Regions from separate parts of the Variovorax sp. FW305-3-2-15-B-LB1 genome, predicted to be linked through region 3. Evidence: predicted binding sites of a transcription regulator. Region 3 holds the regulator's gene; each other region holds the start of a gene.
The links. Region 3 encodes sigma-54, which starts transcription at its own class of promoters, with help from an activator protein. Its sites were predicted from a motif close to TGGCANGNAANCTGCTTT; they were not measured.
Positions count from the first base shown of each region.

Region 1: the regulator sigma-54 is predicted to act here: its motif matches at 2,019-2,036, upstream of hmpA (NO-inducible flavohemoprotein).
Region 2: the regulator sigma-54 is predicted to act here: its motif matches at 1,655-1,672, upstream of glnA (type I glutamate--ammonia ligase).

Region 1 covers NZ_JBYSZY010000002.1:175,018-180,349, reverse strand. The annotation lists RNA gene rnpB (RNase P RNA component class A) at 1-283, opposite strand, end outside; gene norR (nitric oxide reductase transcriptional regulator NorR) at 343-1,935, opposite strand; gene hmpA (NO-inducible flavohemoprotein) at 2,071-3,255, shown strand; gene cysK (cysteine synthase A) at 3,371-4,291, shown strand; gene AC3WQR_RS02335 (NAD(P)/FAD-dependent oxidoreductase) at 4,365-5,332, shown strand, end outside.
Region 2 covers NZ_JBYSZY010000005.1:56,636-61,967, forward strand. The annotation lists gene AC3WQR_RS04880 (hypothetical protein) at 1-46, opposite strand, end outside; gene glnA (type I glutamate--ammonia ligase) at 193-1,608, opposite strand; gene AC3WQR_RS04890 (competence/damage-inducible protein A) at 1,756-2,556, opposite strand; gene AC3WQR_RS04895 (EI24 domain-containing protein) at 2,553-3,455, opposite strand; gene AC3WQR_RS04900 (sterol desaturase family protein) at 3,512-4,486, opposite strand; gene AC3WQR_RS04905 (polysaccharide deacetylase family protein) at 4,503-5,332, opposite strand, start outside; gene AC3WQR_RS04910 (YncE family protein) at 5,317-5,332, opposite strand, start outside.
Region 3 covers NZ_JBYSZY010000034.1:60,203-65,534, reverse strand. The annotation lists gene AC3WQR_RS20430 (phospholipase D family protein) at 1-1,606, opposite strand, end outside; gene rpoN (RNA polymerase factor sigma-54) at 1,617-3,206, opposite strand; gene lptB (LPS export ABC transporter ATP-binding protein) at 3,224-4,018, opposite strand; gene lptA (lipopolysaccharide transport periplasmic protein LptA) at 4,015-4,734, opposite strand; gene AC3WQR_RS20410 (thiol:disulfide interchange protein DsbA/DsbL) at 4,857-5,332, opposite strand, start outside.

The DNA of each region.
Region 1 (5,332 bases), on a different contig from region 3:
TGTCGCCAAACGGCTCGATGCCACCTACCCGCCAGCTCAGCGGAACCACCTCAATACTGGCCTACTTGGTGTTGCTGCGCGCAGAGATTGCCCGTTTCACCCGAACTGAATCGGCTCGTCTCTGTTGCTCTGATCCTCACCTCACGGTGGAGAGTCGTTAACTCCTGCGCTGTCCTGTGCAGTCCGGACGTTCCTCCAGTGCGATCTTTCGACCCGATGCTGTTGCCCGAGGGCAGAGCATCGTCCCTTTCGGGCTTGCACCAGCGGCGGTCTGGCGTGCTTCACCGCTCGATTATCGCCCGCCCCATCAATGACCCTTCAGGCGACGCCGCCAGCCGACCGTCAGCCGGGCGTTTCGCTGTCGCCGGCCTGCACCAGGCCCAGCTTGCGCAAGGTCCGGTGGAAGTTGCTGCGGTCGATGCCGGCCTCGCGCGCGGCGCTGGCCACGCGGCCGCCGTGGCGGGCGAGCAGTTCCAAGAGCCAGGTCCGCTGGAAGGCGTCGGTCGCCTCGCGCAGCGTGCCGCCAGCGATGGCAGGCCCCGCGTGTTCGTTCGCCGGGGCCTGCACGGGCGCTGCCACCGCGCCTCCCACGGCGGCAGCGCTGTCCAGCGCCAGGTGATGCGGTTCGATGGCCGTCCAGCGCGAGCCGCGCGGCTGTTCCCTGAACGCCCGCAGCGAAGCGCGGCTGATCACATGCTCGAGCTCGCGCACATTGCCCGGCCAGCCGTGCGCCAGCATGGCGGCCTTCGACGCCGGCGAGAGCCGCAGGTTGCGCGCGCCCAGCCGGTGCTGGTTCTCCTCGAGAAAGCTGCCGGCGAGCACGAGCACATCGCGCCCCCGCTCGCGCAGCGGCGCGACCACGAGCGGATAGACCGACAGCCGGTGGTACAGGTCGGCGCGAAACCGGCCCTGCGCGATCGCCGCGGGCAGGTCGCGGTTGGTGGCCGCGATCACGCGCACGTCGACCTTGCGCATGCGGTCGCTGCCGGGGCGCTGCACCTCGCCGCTTTGCAGCACGCGCAGCAGCTTGGCCTGCACGCTCAGCGGCAGCTCGCCGACCTCGTCGAGAAAGAGCGTGCCGCCATCGGCGATCTCGAACTTGCCGTCGCGGTCCTGCACGGCGCCGGTGAACGCGCCGCGCTTGTGGCCGAAGAGTTCGCTGTCGGCCAGCGACTCGGGCAGCGCCGCGCAGTTGACCTGCACGAGCGGCTGCTCGCTGCGGCGCGAGCGCGCGTGCAGGCGCTGCGCGACCAGGTCCTTGCCGACGCCGGTTTCGCCGAGCAGCAGCACCGTGAGGTCGGACACGGCGACGGTGTCGATCTCGTGGCACAGCTGCTTCATCGCCGGGCTGCTGCCCAGCAGCTCGCGCGGCGCGCCGCGCCCGGCACGCAGCGCCTGCGCGACGGCCTGCTCGCGCATCGCGCGTGCCTGCATCTCGCGGATCGTGTCGGCGGCCTCGATGCCGGTTTCGACGAGGGCGATCAGTGCCTCCATCTGCGCCGGGCCCACGGCATCGAAGGCGTGCGGCTCCAGGGCGTCCAGCGTGAGCAGGCCCCAGACGGCGCCGCGCAGGCGCAGCGGCGCGCCCATGCAGTCGTGCACGGGCAGGATGCCCGGCTGGCCGGCGACGAGGCCGTCGTACGGGTCGGGCAGGTTGCTGTCGTGGGCGAAGCGCAGGCCCCGTTCGCTGGCGAGCAGGCGCGCGAAGCGCGGATGGGCGGCGACGGGAAACTGGCGCCCGAGGGTTTCATCGCTCAGGCCGTCGACCGCGACGGGCTTCAGCACGTCGACGTCGAGCTGCAGCAGCGCGGCGGCATCGCAGCGGACCAGTCCGCGCGCGGCGGCGAGCAGCGATCGGTAGCGGGCGGCCTCGGCTTCGGGCTCGGGCTCAGGTGGTGAGGCTTCGGTGGTCGAATCGACATGCAATGTGGTCATAAGTACAACGCTGAAGTTGTTGTGAATTTGACCACGCCCAATAAATCCCCAATGGCGTCAAGCACTTGCAGAGGCCTTCCGGCTGGCACGGATCGTGAGATGGAAACGGCATCTCAACTGAGGAAGAGCCAGACCATGCACCCGCAAACCATCGCCATCGTCAAGTCCACCGTGCCCGCGCTCCAGGCCCACGGCGAGGCCATCACCAGCCACTTCTACAAGATCATGTTCGAGGGCCATCCGCAGGTGAAGGCCTTCTTCAACGAAGCGCACCAGGCCGCCGGCACGCAGGCGCGCGCGCTGGCGGGCGCGGTCATCGCGTACGGCGCGCACATCGACCGGCTCGAAGCGATCGCCGGCGCCCTGCCCCGCATCATCCAGAAGCACGCCGCGCTGGGCGTGCTGCCCGAGCACTACCCGATCGTCGGCCACTACCTGCTGCGCGCCGTGAAGGAGGTGCTCGGCGATGCCGCGACCGACGAGGTGATCGCCGCCTGGGGCGAGGCCTACGAATCGCTGGCGGGCCTGCTCATCGCCGCGGAAGAAGCCGTCTACAGCGCCAACGCGGCCCAACCCGGCGGATGGCGCGGCACGCGCGAATTCCGCGTGGCACGGCGTGAGGACGAAAGCGAGGTCATCACCTCGTTCTACCTGGAGCCCGTGGACGGCGGCGCGCTGCTGGCGTTCACGCCGGGGCAGTACCTCACGCTGGTGCTGGAGATCGACGGCCAGCCGGTGCGGCGCAACTACTCGCTGTCCGACGCGCCGGGCAAGCCGTGGTACCGCATCAGCGTGAAGAAGGAGGAAGGCGGCCGCGCCTCGAACTGGCTCCACGAGGCCGCCGCGGTCGGCACGCGGCTGCAGGTGCAGGCGCCGTGCGGCGACTTCGTGCTGCAGCCCGCGGGCGAGCAGGTGCGCCCCCTCGTGCTGGTGACGGGCGGCGTGGGCATCACGCCCGCGATGAGCATGCTCGAATCGGTGGCCCACACGGGCCGGCCGGTGCACTTCGTCCATGCGGCGCGGCACGGCGGCGCGCATGCGTTCCGCGCCCGCGTCGACGCACTCGCGCAGCGGCATGCGAACGTGAAGCCGCTGTATGTCTACGACGCGCCGCGCGACACCGACACGCCGCACGCGACCGGCTTCGTCACCCGCGAGCTGCTGGCCGGAGTGCTGCCGGAAGACCGCGACGTCGACCTGTACTTCCTCGGACCGAAGCCCTTCATGCAGGCGGTGTATGCGAACGGGCTGGCGCTCGGCGTGCCGAAGCAGCAGCTTCGCTACGAGTTCTTCGGGCCGCTGGAAGCCCTGGAGGCCTGAATCGCAACGGCCTGCCATCCCCTCGTGCTGAAACGGTCGCGGGCCGGGTGCAACCCGGCCCAGGGGGCGCCACAATGCGCGCTGACCATCCGACCCTCGCACCCAAGGAGATTCCATGAAGGCCCAGAACATCCTCCAGACCATCGGCAACACGCCGCACATCCGCATCAACCGCCTGTTCGGCCATGCGAAGCAGCAGGTCTGGATCAAGTCGGAGCGCGCCAACCCCGGCGGCTCGATCAAGGACCGCATCGCGCTCGCGATGGTGGAAGACGCCGAGAAGAGCGGCGCGCTCAAGCCCGGCGGCACCATCGTCGAGCCCACCTCGGGCAACACCGGCATCGGCCTGGCGATGGTCGCGGCCGTCAAGGGCTACAAGCTGATCCTGGTGATGCCCGACAGCATGTCGGTGGAGCGCCGCCGCCTGATGCTGGCCTACGGCGCCACCTTCGACCTCACGCCGCGCGCCAACGGCATGAAGGGCTCCATCGCCCGCGCCGAGGAAATCGTGGCCGGCACGCCGGGCGCGTGGATGCCGCAGCAGTTCAACAACCCCGCCAACGTCGACGTGCACGTGCGCACCACGGCCGAAGAAATCGCGGCCGACTTTCCCGAGGGCATCGACGTGCTCATCACCGGCGTGGGCACGGGCGGCCACATCACCGGCGTGGCGAAGGTGCTCAAGAAGAAGTGGCCCAAGCTGCAGGTGTTCGCGGTGGAGCCGGTGGCCTCGCCCGTGATCTCGGGCGGCGCGCCGGCGCCCCACCCCATCCAGGGCATCGGCGCGGGCTTCATTCCGAAGAACCTCGACACCTCGCTGCTCGACGGCGTGCTGCAGGTCGACGCCGAACCCGCGCGCGAAATGGCGCGCCGCTGCGCGGTCGAGGAAGGCATCCTGGTCGGCATCTCGTCGGGCGCGACGCTCGCGGCCATTGCGCAGAAGCTGCCCTCGCTGGCGCCCGACGCGGTGGTGCTGGGCTTCAACTACGACACGGGCGAGCGCTACCTCTCCGTCGAAGGCTTCCTGCCCGCCTGACCCAGCTACAAGTTTCATAGCGCCCCGGGCGCTTAAAATCGTCGGTCTGCTTGATAACCACAAGCCCCACGACATGCTGCGAATCTCCGAACTCAAACTCCCGCTCGACCACGCCCCAGAGGCGCTGGCCACCCTGATCGCCCGGACGCTCGACGTTCCGCCTGCCGCGATCGCCTCCCACACCGTCTACAAGCGCAGCTTCGACGCCCGCAAGGCCGACCTGCTCACGGTCTACATCTGCGACGTGCAGCTGGCCGATGCCGCGCTCGAAGCCGCGCTGCTGGCCAGGCACGCCAGCCACCCGCACATCCAGCCCGCGCCCGACATGCGCTACACGCCGCCGGGCCAGGCGCCCGCGGACGCCACGCGCCCCGTGGTGATCGGCTTCGGCCCCTGCGGCATCTTCGCGGCGCTGATGCTCGCGAAGATGGGCTTCAAGCCCATCGTGCTCGAACGCGGCAAGACCGTGCGCCAGCGCACCCGCGACACCTGGGGCCTGTGGCGCAAGAGCGTGCTCAACCCCGAGTCGAACGTGCAGTTCGGCGAAGGCGGCGCCGGCACCTTCTCGGACGGCAAGCTCTACAGCCAGATCAAGGACCCGCGCTTCCTCGGCCGCAAGGTGATGGAAGAGTTCGTGAAGGCCGGCGCGCCGCCCGAAATCCTGTACGTCGCGCACCCGCACATCGGCACCTTCAAGCTGGTGAAGGTGGTGGAGAACATCCGCGAGCAGATCGTCGCGCTCGGCGGCGAGATCCGCTTCGAGCAGCGCGTGACCGACGTGCACATCGAAGACGGCCATCTGCGTGGCCTCACCGTGCTCGATCAGACGACGGGCCAGAGCAGCGAACTGCGCGCCGACCACGTCGTGATGGCGCTGGGCCACAGCTCGCGCGACACCTTCGAGATGCTGCATGCACGCGGCGTGCACATCGAGGCCAAACCCTTCTCCATCGGCTTTCGCGTCGAGCACCCGCAGGGCCTCATCGACCGCGCCCGCTGGGGCCGCCACGCGGGCCACCCGCTGCTGGGCGCGGCCGACTA
Region 2 (5,332 bases), on a different contig from region 3:
TGGCGAACGAGGCGGCGGCCAGGAAAATCAGGGAAGCAGTCTTCATTTGGATCCGGAGAGGGCGCGACAAACGCGCATTTTGATGCAATTCGGGCCCGCTCACGACAGGGTGTTCCGCACCAAGGAAAAAGGACGGCCGGGGCCGTCCTTTTGTCTTACTTGCCCGCCGGGGCGGGCTCGTTGTGGCGCTTTTTACAGCGAGTAGTACATGTCGAACTCGACGGGGTGCGTCGCCATGCGGAAGCGCGTGACTTCCTGCATCTTGAGGTCGATGTACGCGTCGATGTACGAGTCGGTGAACACGCCGCCCTTGGTCAGGAACGCACGGTCCTTGTCCAAGTGCTCCAGGGCCTGGTCCAGGCTGTGGCAGACGGTCGGGATCAGCGCGTCTTCTTCCGGCGGCAGGTGGTACAGGTCCTTGCTGGCGGCTTCGCCCGGATGGATCTTGTTTTCCACGCCGTCCAGGCCGGCCATCAGCAGCGCGGCAAAGCCCAGGTACGGGTTCATCAGCGGATCGGGGAAGCGCGCTTCGACGCGGCGGCCCTTCGGGTTGGCCACGAACGGGATGCGGATCGAGGCCGAGCGGTTCTTGGCCGAGTAGGCCAGCTTCACCGGGGCTTCGAAGCCGGGCACCAGGCGCTTGTAGCTGTTGGTGCCGGGGTTCGTGATGGCGTTCAGGGCACGGGCGTGCTTGATGATGCCGCCGATGTAATGCAGCGCGAAGTCCGACAGACCTGCGTAGCCGTCGCCGGCGAACAGGTTCTTGCCGTCCTTCCAGACCGACTGGTGCACGTGCATGCCGGAGCCGTTGTCGCCGACGATGGGCTTGGGCATGAAGGTGGCGGTCTTGCCGTAGGCGTGGGCCACGTTGTGGATCACGTACTTCTGCAGCTGGACCCAGTCCGCGCGCTGAACCAGCGTGCTGAAGCGGGTGCCGATTTCGAGCTGGCCGGCGTTGGCCACTTCATGGTGATGCACTTCGACCGGGATGCCCAGCGATTCGAGCACCAGGCTCATTTCCGAGCGCATGTCCTGGAAGCTGTCGACCGGGGGCACCGGGAAGTAGCCGCCCTTGACTGCGGGACGGTGGCCGCTGTTGCCGTGCTCGAATTCCTTGTCGGTGTTCCACGAGGCTTCTTCGGACTCGATCTTCACGAAGCAGCCCGACATGTCGTTCTTCCAGCGCACGCCGTCGAACACGAAGAATTCGGGTTCCGGACCGAAGTAGGCGGTGTCGCCCAGGCCGGAAGCCTTCATGTACGCCTCGGCGCGCTTGGCGAGCGAGCGCGGGTCGCGCTCGTAGGCCTTGCCGTCGGCCGGGTCGATCACGTCGCAGGTCAGGATCAGCGTCGTTTCTTCGAAGAACGGGTCGATGTTGGCGGTGTTCGGGTCGGGCATGAGCTGCATGTCCGAGGCTTCGATGCCCTTCCAACCGGCGATGGACGAACCGTCGAACGCGTGGCCCGAGGTGAATTTGTCTTCATCGAAGTGCGACACGGGCACGGTCACGTGCTGCTCTTTGCCGCGGGTGTCGGTGAAGCGCAAGTCGACGAACTTGACCTCGTTTTCCTTGACGAGCTTGAGTACATCGGCGACGGTCTTTGCCATCAGTTTCTCCTGAGTTGGATGGTGGTTAGGAATACAGGGACGGGAGGATGCAGTTTCTGTGCCATTGTCACCCCGCCGGATGAGGCCCGGGTGACGGCCCAGGGGCTGCCGGAAAAGGAAAAAATCACCAAATTGGTGCAGCGCAGATTAACGCACCAATTCAGGGCCAAGCTTCGCATCGAAAGTGTGCAGACCTTCGATCAGCTGGCCATAGGCGGCATCGAGCTTCGCAGGGTCGCCCTTGACGCCGAGCTCGATGTGGCGCCCGTACTGCGGGTGATCCACGCTGGGGAGGCTGAACACCTTGATGCCGGCATGGGCCTGCTCGATGGCCTGCATCAGGGGCGTGAGGGTGGCTTCCATCGCACCGAAAACGATCACGGACTTCTCGGCGATGGCGTTGCGGGTGAACAGATCGGCATAACGGCTGTCGAGCACCGACTCGATCATGGGCCAGGCCATGACCGGAAAGCCCGGCACGAAATGCACGTGCTCGACGCTGAACCCCGGGATCTTGTTGTACGGGTTGCGGATGATCGACGCGCCCTGCGGAAACACGCCCATGTTCAGGCGGTGGATGTTGTCGGGCCGGTCGGGCTCGTAGGGCACGCCCTGCTCCAGGGCCGTGTCCTGCATGCGCTCGCGGATCAGCGCCTCGGCCTCGGGGTGCAGCGCCAGCGGCACGCGCAGGGCCTGGGCGGCGCACTGGCGGGTGTGGTCGTCGGGCGTGGCGCCGATGCCGCCGGTCGAGAACACGATGTCGCCCGAGGCGAAGGCGCGCATCAGGGCCGCGGTGATCCGCGTGGGCTCGTCGCCCACGTACTCGGCCCAGCCCAGCTGGAGGCCGCGCGCGGCCAGCAGCTCGATGACCTTGGCCATGTGCTTGTCGGCCCGCTTGCCGGAAAGGATCTCGTCGCCGACGACGATGAGACCGAATGCGCGTGTCATGGAGAACTCCATTGAGAAAGAGCGGCCTTGTTGGCCTCGGTGGCTTCGGCCGCCTCGAGCGTCTGCTGCGCGTCGCCGCTGCCGGCCGCGGGCTGCTGCGCCGCGCGCTGGGCGCGCAGCTGGGTCAGGGCGTCGAGGCAGTAGTGCGCGAACCAGAGCGCAGAAAAGGCAAAGACCAGCGTGTAGATCCAGATGGCGATCGGCACCAGCACGAAGAAGGCGGCGGCGAACAGCAGGCCCGAGGCCCACACGATGCTCGGCGCGGCGCCCAGGTAGCCGCACAGCACGCCGATGCACAGCAGCGGCAGCCGGTGGGCGCGCAGCAGCGCGGTGCGTTCCTCGGGGCTGGCGTGCTCGGCCAGCGCGTCGAAGCTCATCACCCGGTAGGTCAGCCAGCCCCAGATCAGCGGCGGCAGGATCAGCACCAGCGGCGGAATGAGCCACAGCGGCATCGACACCACCAGCGCGATCAGCGCCAGCACGGTGGCGCCGAGCGAGCGCAGCACGCTGCCGAAGAAGGAGGCGCCCTTCTTCTGCTCGAGCGTCGGAAAGCGCCGTTCGGCCACGAGCTTGGTGAGCGCCGGCGCCATGAAGCCGGCCACGATGAGCAGCGACAGCACCACGATCAGCGGCGTGACGCCGAACACCACCACCAGCGGCGCCAGCGCGGCCGTGACGTCGCTGGAGAAGAGGCGCCCGATCCAGGCCCAGAAGCTGGACAGCAGCGGCCAGGCGTCGAGGGCCTCGCGCGTCCAGGCGACGGCGGCGTCCCAGTAGAAGTAGCCGAGCCCCGCGGCCAGCAGCACCATGAGCGCCAGCGGCAGGAGCGACAGCACGATCACGCGCGGGAGCATGCAATAGGCCACCGCGCGCCAGAAGGAGTCGAGGAGCAGGCGCATGAGGTTCGAGGATAGCGCAAGGCCCCGGCCCGCCAGCCGCCGGGCCCGCGGGCGGATCAGGCGCGGCCGAACAGCCGCTTCAGCCCCAGCCACTGCTGCGACCAGAAGCCCTGGCCGTAGTCGCGCGGGCGGCCGTCGGCGCCGGGCTCGACCTGGTCGCGGATGCCGGTCGGGTCGTAGCGGTTCTCGAAGTTGGCGGTGCGAAAGAGCATGTCCCACCAGGGCAGCAGCACGCCGAAGTTGTGGCCGCCGAGCGTGCTCCGGCCGTGCGACTCATGCCCCAGCCCGATGCTGTGGTGCAGCCGGTGAAAGCGCGGGCTGACCCACAGCCGCTCGCCGATGGCGCCGAAGCTCAGCCGCAGGTTGGCGTGCTGCAGGCTCTCGCTGAGCTGGGTGAAGGCCACGACGGCGATGAACTGGCCCGGCGCCACGCCGATCAGCTGCGCCACGATGACGATGAGCGTGTCGTGGATGACGTCGTCCAGCAGGTGGTTGCGGTCGTCGCTCCACATCGTCATCTGGCGCTGCGAGTGGTGCAGCGAATGCAGGCTCCACCACCAGTTGAACTGGTGCTGGCCGCGGTGAATCCAGTAGCCGACGAAGTCGAGCACCACGAGGTAGATGGCAAAAGCCACCCACGGCACGTCGGTCACGCCGGGCCATGCCTCGTCCAGGTGGAAGGTGCCCCACCCGGCCATGCGCAGGCTGCCGAGCAGGTCGTCGAACAGCGGCTGCAGCGTGAAGAACAGCGCCAGCCGGAACAGGCCCAGCCGGTGGATCAGTGTGTAGAGCACGTCGATGCGGATGGCGCGGCGGTCGGTCACGGGCTCGACCGCGCGCCAGCGCTGCAGCGGGCCGATCACGGCCAGCAGCACGAGGATCTGGATCACGCCGACCAGCAGCCAGCCGGTGGCGTCGAAGGCGTCCTCGGCCCAGCCGCCCAGGCCGATGGCGTACACCAGCGGCTGCACGGCGGTCTCGAAGAGCCAGCCCTGCATGGCGGAAAAAACGTCGGTCAACCAGTCGATCACGGCGAAAACTCAGAAATCAAGAGTGGGAGGCGATCCAGGCGCGGTAGTCCGGGTGCTGGCGCAGCGTGCGAAAGCAGAAGCCCTTGGCCTTCAGGCCGACGATGAGCGGCTCCAGGTTGGCGGGCGCCCACGGGTCCTTGCGCGACCAGATGCCCAGGTGCGCCAGCAGGATGTCGCCGGGGCGGATGCCCGCGAGCGCCTGGGCCAGCAGCTTCTGGTTGCTGAACGCCTCGCTGGGCAGCTCGTCGCCCAGGAAGCCGGCGGGCGACCAGCCCACATGCGCGTAGCCGCAGTCCCTGGCGGCCGCCAATAGAGCGGGCGAGGTCTTGCCGCCCGGCGCGCGGTACAGCGGCAGCGGCTTCTTGCCGGTGATGGCGGCCAGACGCTCGGACGACTTGCGGATGTCGGCGCAGTACTGGGCCGCGCTCCAGACCGACTCCTTGCCGGTCTGCGGGCCGGCCGACGGCTTGATGCGAAAGCTGGGCGGCGTGCCCTTGACGTCGCCGCGCCAGTAGGCGTGGTCGTAGGTGTGCGAACCGAACTCGTGGCCCTCGGCCGCCCTCGCCTTCCACCACGGCGCCCAGTGGTCGTCCAGGCTGTCGCCGTCGGTCTGGGTGCGCTCGGCGGCGGCGAAGAAGGTGACGCGCACGTCCTGGCGCTTGAGCACGTCGGCCACCAGCGGGGCGATGCCCATGTGGCCGGTGTCCAGCGTCAGGTAGACCGGCTTGTCGCAGGCGGCGGCTTCCTGTGCACCGGCCGCCGGCACGGTGACGCAGGCCAGCGCCGCGACGGCGAAGGCCACCCCGGCGGTGCGCAGGCCGCGCACGCGCTCAGATGCGCTTGGCA
Region 3 (5,332 bases):
TCTCGGGCGTGAGCGGCGACAGCAGCTCGAGCATGGTGCGGTCCCAGAAGCCCGAGTCGGGCTCTTCGTGCAGTACGGTGGTCTTGCCACCTTCCTCGCTGACCCACTCGATGCGCCGCGAGCCGCCTGCCGCTGCATCGCCGCCCTCGGCAAAGCGCAGCCGGTAGGCGCCCTGCTGCTTGAGCACGTCGAGCAGCTTCAAGGTCTGCTGCGCCATCTCGGGGCTGCGGATGAACAGGCCGATCTCGGTGTTGTGGATCTCGGAGCGCGGATCGAAATTCATCGAACCGACGAAGAGGATGCGCTGGTCGATCACCGCCGACTTGGCGTGCAGCCGCCCCACCGACGTGCCAAAGAGGCCGAGGCGCACGCTGCGCCGCGTGCGCGCGGAACTCAGCTCGTGCAACTCGGCGCCCAGCGCGAGCATGTCCGCGCGGTAGCGGCGGTAGGCGGTGTGGACCAGCGGCTCGTCGGTGGCGGCGAGCGAGTTGGTGACCACGCTGATCTTCACGTTGCGCCCGCGGATCTCGCGCATCACCTCCAGCCCTGACGCGCCCGGGATCAGGTAGGGCGAGACCAGCGTCACCTCGCTGCGCGCGCGGCGCATCTGCTCGACCACGTTGTAGCGCACGCTGTCCACGTCGAGCAACGGCACGCCGCCGTACGACGCGGTCTTGCCGATCACGCGGTCGGGCGAATCGGCGTAGGCCTCGGCGGTGGTCCAGATCAGGCCGAGCTTGCCGGCGTCGAGGTCGTCGGCCACGGGGCTGTAGCCGAGCAGGTCGTTGGGCGCGGGCCTGGGCGGCGGCGGCGTGGTGTCGGGGCCGGTGGCGGCGTCGAAGCGGCGCTGCAGTTCTTCGCGCGGCAGGTCGGTGTGCACGACCGCGCCGATCGGGCGCACGTGCGGGCTGTTCCAGTACTGGTCGAACAGCACGCCCAGGCGCGGGATCAGCGCGCCCGTGACGAAGGTGTCGAGGTCGATGAAGTTCGGGCCGGTGGTGCGGCGGAAGTACTGGTTGCCGATGTTGCGCCCGCCCGCCACCGCCATCGCGCCGTCGGCGATGAAGAGCTTGTTGTGCATGCGGCGGTTGACGCGGCTGAAGTCGAACAGCGACGCGGTGAAGCGCTTGAGCAGGCTGCCGCGCCCGGCCGGGAACGGGTTGAACAGGCGCAGCTCCACGTTCGGCGTGGCGGCCAGGCCGAGCAGCAACTCGTCTTCGCCGGACGTGTACAGGTCGTCCATCAAGAGGCGCACGCGCACGCCGCGCTGGGCCGCATCGCGCAGGGTGCGCAGCAGGTAGCGGCCGGTCTCGTCGTTCTCGATCTGGTAGTACTGCACGTCGAGTGTGCGCTGCGCGCGGCGCGCCAGTTGCAGCCGCGTGTCGAAGGCGAAGTCGCCGCCGGGCATCAGGCGAAAGCCGCTGAGGTCGGGGTCGGGCTGCGAAGCCAGCGCGATCTTGCCGAGCGCGGTGTCGGCCGAGACGGCGATGGCCTTGGTGGGCGGGCGCGGTGCCTCGTCGGGCAAGGTGGCACAGCCGGCGAACAGCGATGCAGCCACGAGGGCGAAGACCCAATGCCCCCAGCGCGACAGCAGGCGACGGGTCATCGTGAGCTTTCTACAGGGCTTTGCGCAGGTTGGCCGGTGCGATGCGCAAGGCTTCGCGGTACTTGGCCACGGTGCGGCGCGCGCACTCGATGCCCTGCTCTTTCAGCATCTCGGAGATCTGGCTGTCGGACAGCGGCTTCTTGATGCTCTCGGAACTCACGAACTGCTTGATCAGCGCGCGCACCGCGGTGCTCGACGCGTTGCCGCCGGTCTCGGTGCCCAGCGCCGAGCCGAAGAAGTACTTGAGCTCGACCGTGCCGAAGGGCGTGGCCATGTACTTGGCGGTGGTCACGCGCGAGATGGTCGACTCGTGCAGGCCCAGCTCGTCGGCGATCTCGCGCAGCACCAGCGGGCGCATGGCCAGCTCGCCGTGCACGAAGTAGCTCTTCTGGCGCTCGACGATGGCGTTGCTCACGCGCAGGATGGTGTCGAAGCGCTGCTGGATGTTCTTGATGAACCAGCGCGCCTCCTGCAACCGCTGCGACAGCGCCTGGCTGCCCTCGCCCTTGTGCGACTTGAGCGCGCCGGCGTAGATGTCGTGCACGCGCAGGCGCGGCATGACCTCGGGATTGAGCATGACGCGGAACTTCACATTGGTGCCGCGCCCGGTCTTGGTGACGATCACGTCGGGGATGACGATGTTGCGCTCGACGTCGACAAAGCGGCGTCCCGGCTTGGGTTCGAGCCGCGCAATGACCTGCAGCGCCGAGCGCACCAGGTCTTCGTTGGTTCGCGTGAGCGTGGCCAGGCGCTTGAAGTCGCGCCGCGCGAGCAGCTCCATCGGCTGCTTGCAGATCGCGATGGCGGTCTTGCGGATGAGCGCTTCGGCCTCGGTCTCGTCTTCGCTGGCGAGCGCCTTGAGCTGGATGCTCAGGCATTCGCCGAGGTCGCGCGCGCCGACGCCGACCGGCTCCAGGCTCTGCAGCAGGCCCAGCGCCACCTGGAAGTGGTGCACCAGGTCGTCGAACTGGTCGTTGTCGTCGCCCGCCAGGCCCGAGGCCAGCGCGGGCAGCGAGTCTTCGAGGTAGCCGTCGTCGTTGAGCGATTCGATCAGGAAGCGCAGCGCGGCACAGTCGTTTTCGTTCAGGCGCAGGCTCAGCGCCTGGCGGTGCAGGAACGACTGCAGCGACTCCTGGCTGCGCGCGAGCTCGGTGGCGTCGGCACGCTCGTCGTCGCCCAGGTTGTTCTGGCGCGCGGGTGCGTCGCTGCCCCACTCGCTGTCGTCGGGCGCCATGTCGACGGTGCCGTCGCCTTCCCAGTCGGGCTCGCGCTCGGCGATCTCGGCGGCGGGGCCGTCGGAGTCGGGGGTCGAGGTGGTGGTGTCGCTGGACGTGGAGGACGTGCTGGCGGCGGAGGGCGTGAACTCGGCCTCCCCCTCGCCCGCGTCGTCGCGCGGCACCGGCGCGTCGGCCGTGTCCAGCCCGAACTCCTCGCGCGCCGCTTCTTCCGCGGTGCGTTCGAGGAACGGGTTCTCGTCCAGCATCTGCTCCACCTCCTGGCTCAGTTCGAGCGTGGAGAGCTGGAGCAGGCGAATGGACTGCTGCAGCTGTGGCGTCAGTGCCAGATGCTGCGAGACGCGAAGGGACAGCCCTTGCTTCATAGGAACCGCCCCCGCCCTTACATGCGGAAGTGCTCGCCCAGGTACACCCTGCGTACCTCGGCGTTGTCGACGATCTCCGAGGGTGTGCCTTGTGCCAGCACGTGCCCGTCGCTGATGATGAACGCGTGATCGCAGATGCCCAGCGTCTCACGCACGTTGTGGTCGGTGATGAGCACGCCGATGCCGCGCTCTTTCAGGAAGCTGATGATCCGCTGGATCTCGATCACCGCGATCGGGTCGATGCCGGCGAAGGGCTCATCCAGCAGGATGAAGCGCGGCTGCGTGGCCAGCGCGCGCGCGATCTCGACGCGGCGGCGCTCGCCGCCCGACAGCGCGAGCGCTGGCGAATCGCGCAGGTGGTCCACGCGCAGGTCGGCCAGCAGGTCGGCCAGGCGCTCTTCGGTGTGCTGCTTGGTCAGCGGCATCATGCGGCCGTTGGCGTCGGGCTCGCGCTGCAACTCGAGCACGGCGCGCACGTTTTCCTCGACCGTGAGCTTGCGGAAGATCGAGGCTTCCTGCGGCAGGTAGCTCAGGCCCATGCGCGCGCGGCGGTGGATGGGCATGTGGGCGATGGGCTCGCCGTCGATGGTGATCTCGCCGGCGTCGGCGCGCACCAGCCCGACGATCATGTAGAACGAGGTGGTCTTGCCCGCGCCGTTGGGGCCGAGCAGTCCGACGACCTCGCCCTTTTGCACGTCGAGCGAGACGTCTTTCACGACCGTGCGGCTGCCGTAGCTCTTCTTGAGGCCGCGCGCCACGAGGCGGCTGCCCGGAATGCCGTCGGCGGTCTGGGTTCCTGCGGTTTCGATCACTTGCGCCCTTCCCCTTCGGTGCCGCCCAGCGTGGTGCTCGGGCGCAGCCCGGCGCCGGGCGCGGGAGTGGGTGCCGGGGCCGCGGGCTTCTTGCCACCCGCTGCCGGTGCGGAGCCGGGCGCCGCCGGGGCCGGCGTGGCCTTCGGCGTGAGGATGGCCTTGACGCGGCCGCCGCCGCCCGCCGAGACGCCGGCGTTCGGCGGCACGAGGGAACCGTTGACGGTGTAGGTGTCGTTGCTCTGGTCGTAGACGATCAGCGCGCCGCTGCTCTCGTCGTTGGCCGTGGCGCCGATCAGCCGGCGCATGACGGCACGGCGGATGAACTTGACGTTGTCGGCGCGGCTGTCGTACTCGATGACTTCCGACTCGCCCTCGATCCACTCGTCGCCGGCGTTGCGCTTCTGCTTGTAATAGGCCAGCTTGCCGGGCGCCGCCGTGACCACGCCGTACTGGTAGCCCTCGGCGTCCTGGCGCACGTCCAGCCGCGCGCCGCGGATGATGATCGTGCCCTTCGTGACCAGCACGTTGCCGGTGAACACGCTGGTCTGTTTCAGGTCGTCGTAGCGCATCGAGTCGGACTCGATGTTCATCGGCTTGGTGCGGTCGGCGGTTTCGGCCAGAGCGCCCGAGGCGGCACCGGCCAGCAACAGCGCACCGAAAGCCAGGCGGCCGAGGCGACGAAGGGTGGGGAATGTGGGGATGGAGGGCAATGTCATAAAGGCACGAAACTTGCTCTGAAACATTGTATGCGTGGGATGGCAATTGCCCACCGCCGCCAATGAAAAAGCCCGCCGAAGCGGGCCTTGCATTCGACCAAGAAAGCAGGTCGCCGGGTCGGTCAGCCCTTCTTGGCTTCGCCGATGAGGAAGGTCGCGACCTGCAGCACCTTGGACATGCTGCCGGCGGTTTCGCCGTCGACATACCAACGGCCCGCCACGGCCAGGGCCGGCACGCCGGCGACCTTGTAGGCCTCGGTCTGCTGCGCCGCACGGCGGGCCTTGCTGGCCACGCCGAAGGACGCAAAGGTTTCCTTGAACTTGGCGCCGTCGAGGCCGGCACGCTCGGCCCAGGCCTGGATGTTGGCTTCGCCGTTCAGGTTCTGGCGCTGCGCGTGGATCGCGGCGAAGACCTTCGGGTGGTACTCGTCCAGCTTGCCCATGGCTTCGAGCGTGAAGTACAGGCGCTGCTTGGCTTCGACGTCGTTGCCCACGAAGGGCACGGGGATGCGGCGGAAGGCCACTTCCTTCGGGGCTGCCTTGACCCAGGCTTCGAGCGAGGGCTCGAAGTCGTTGCAATGCGGGCAGTTGTACGAGA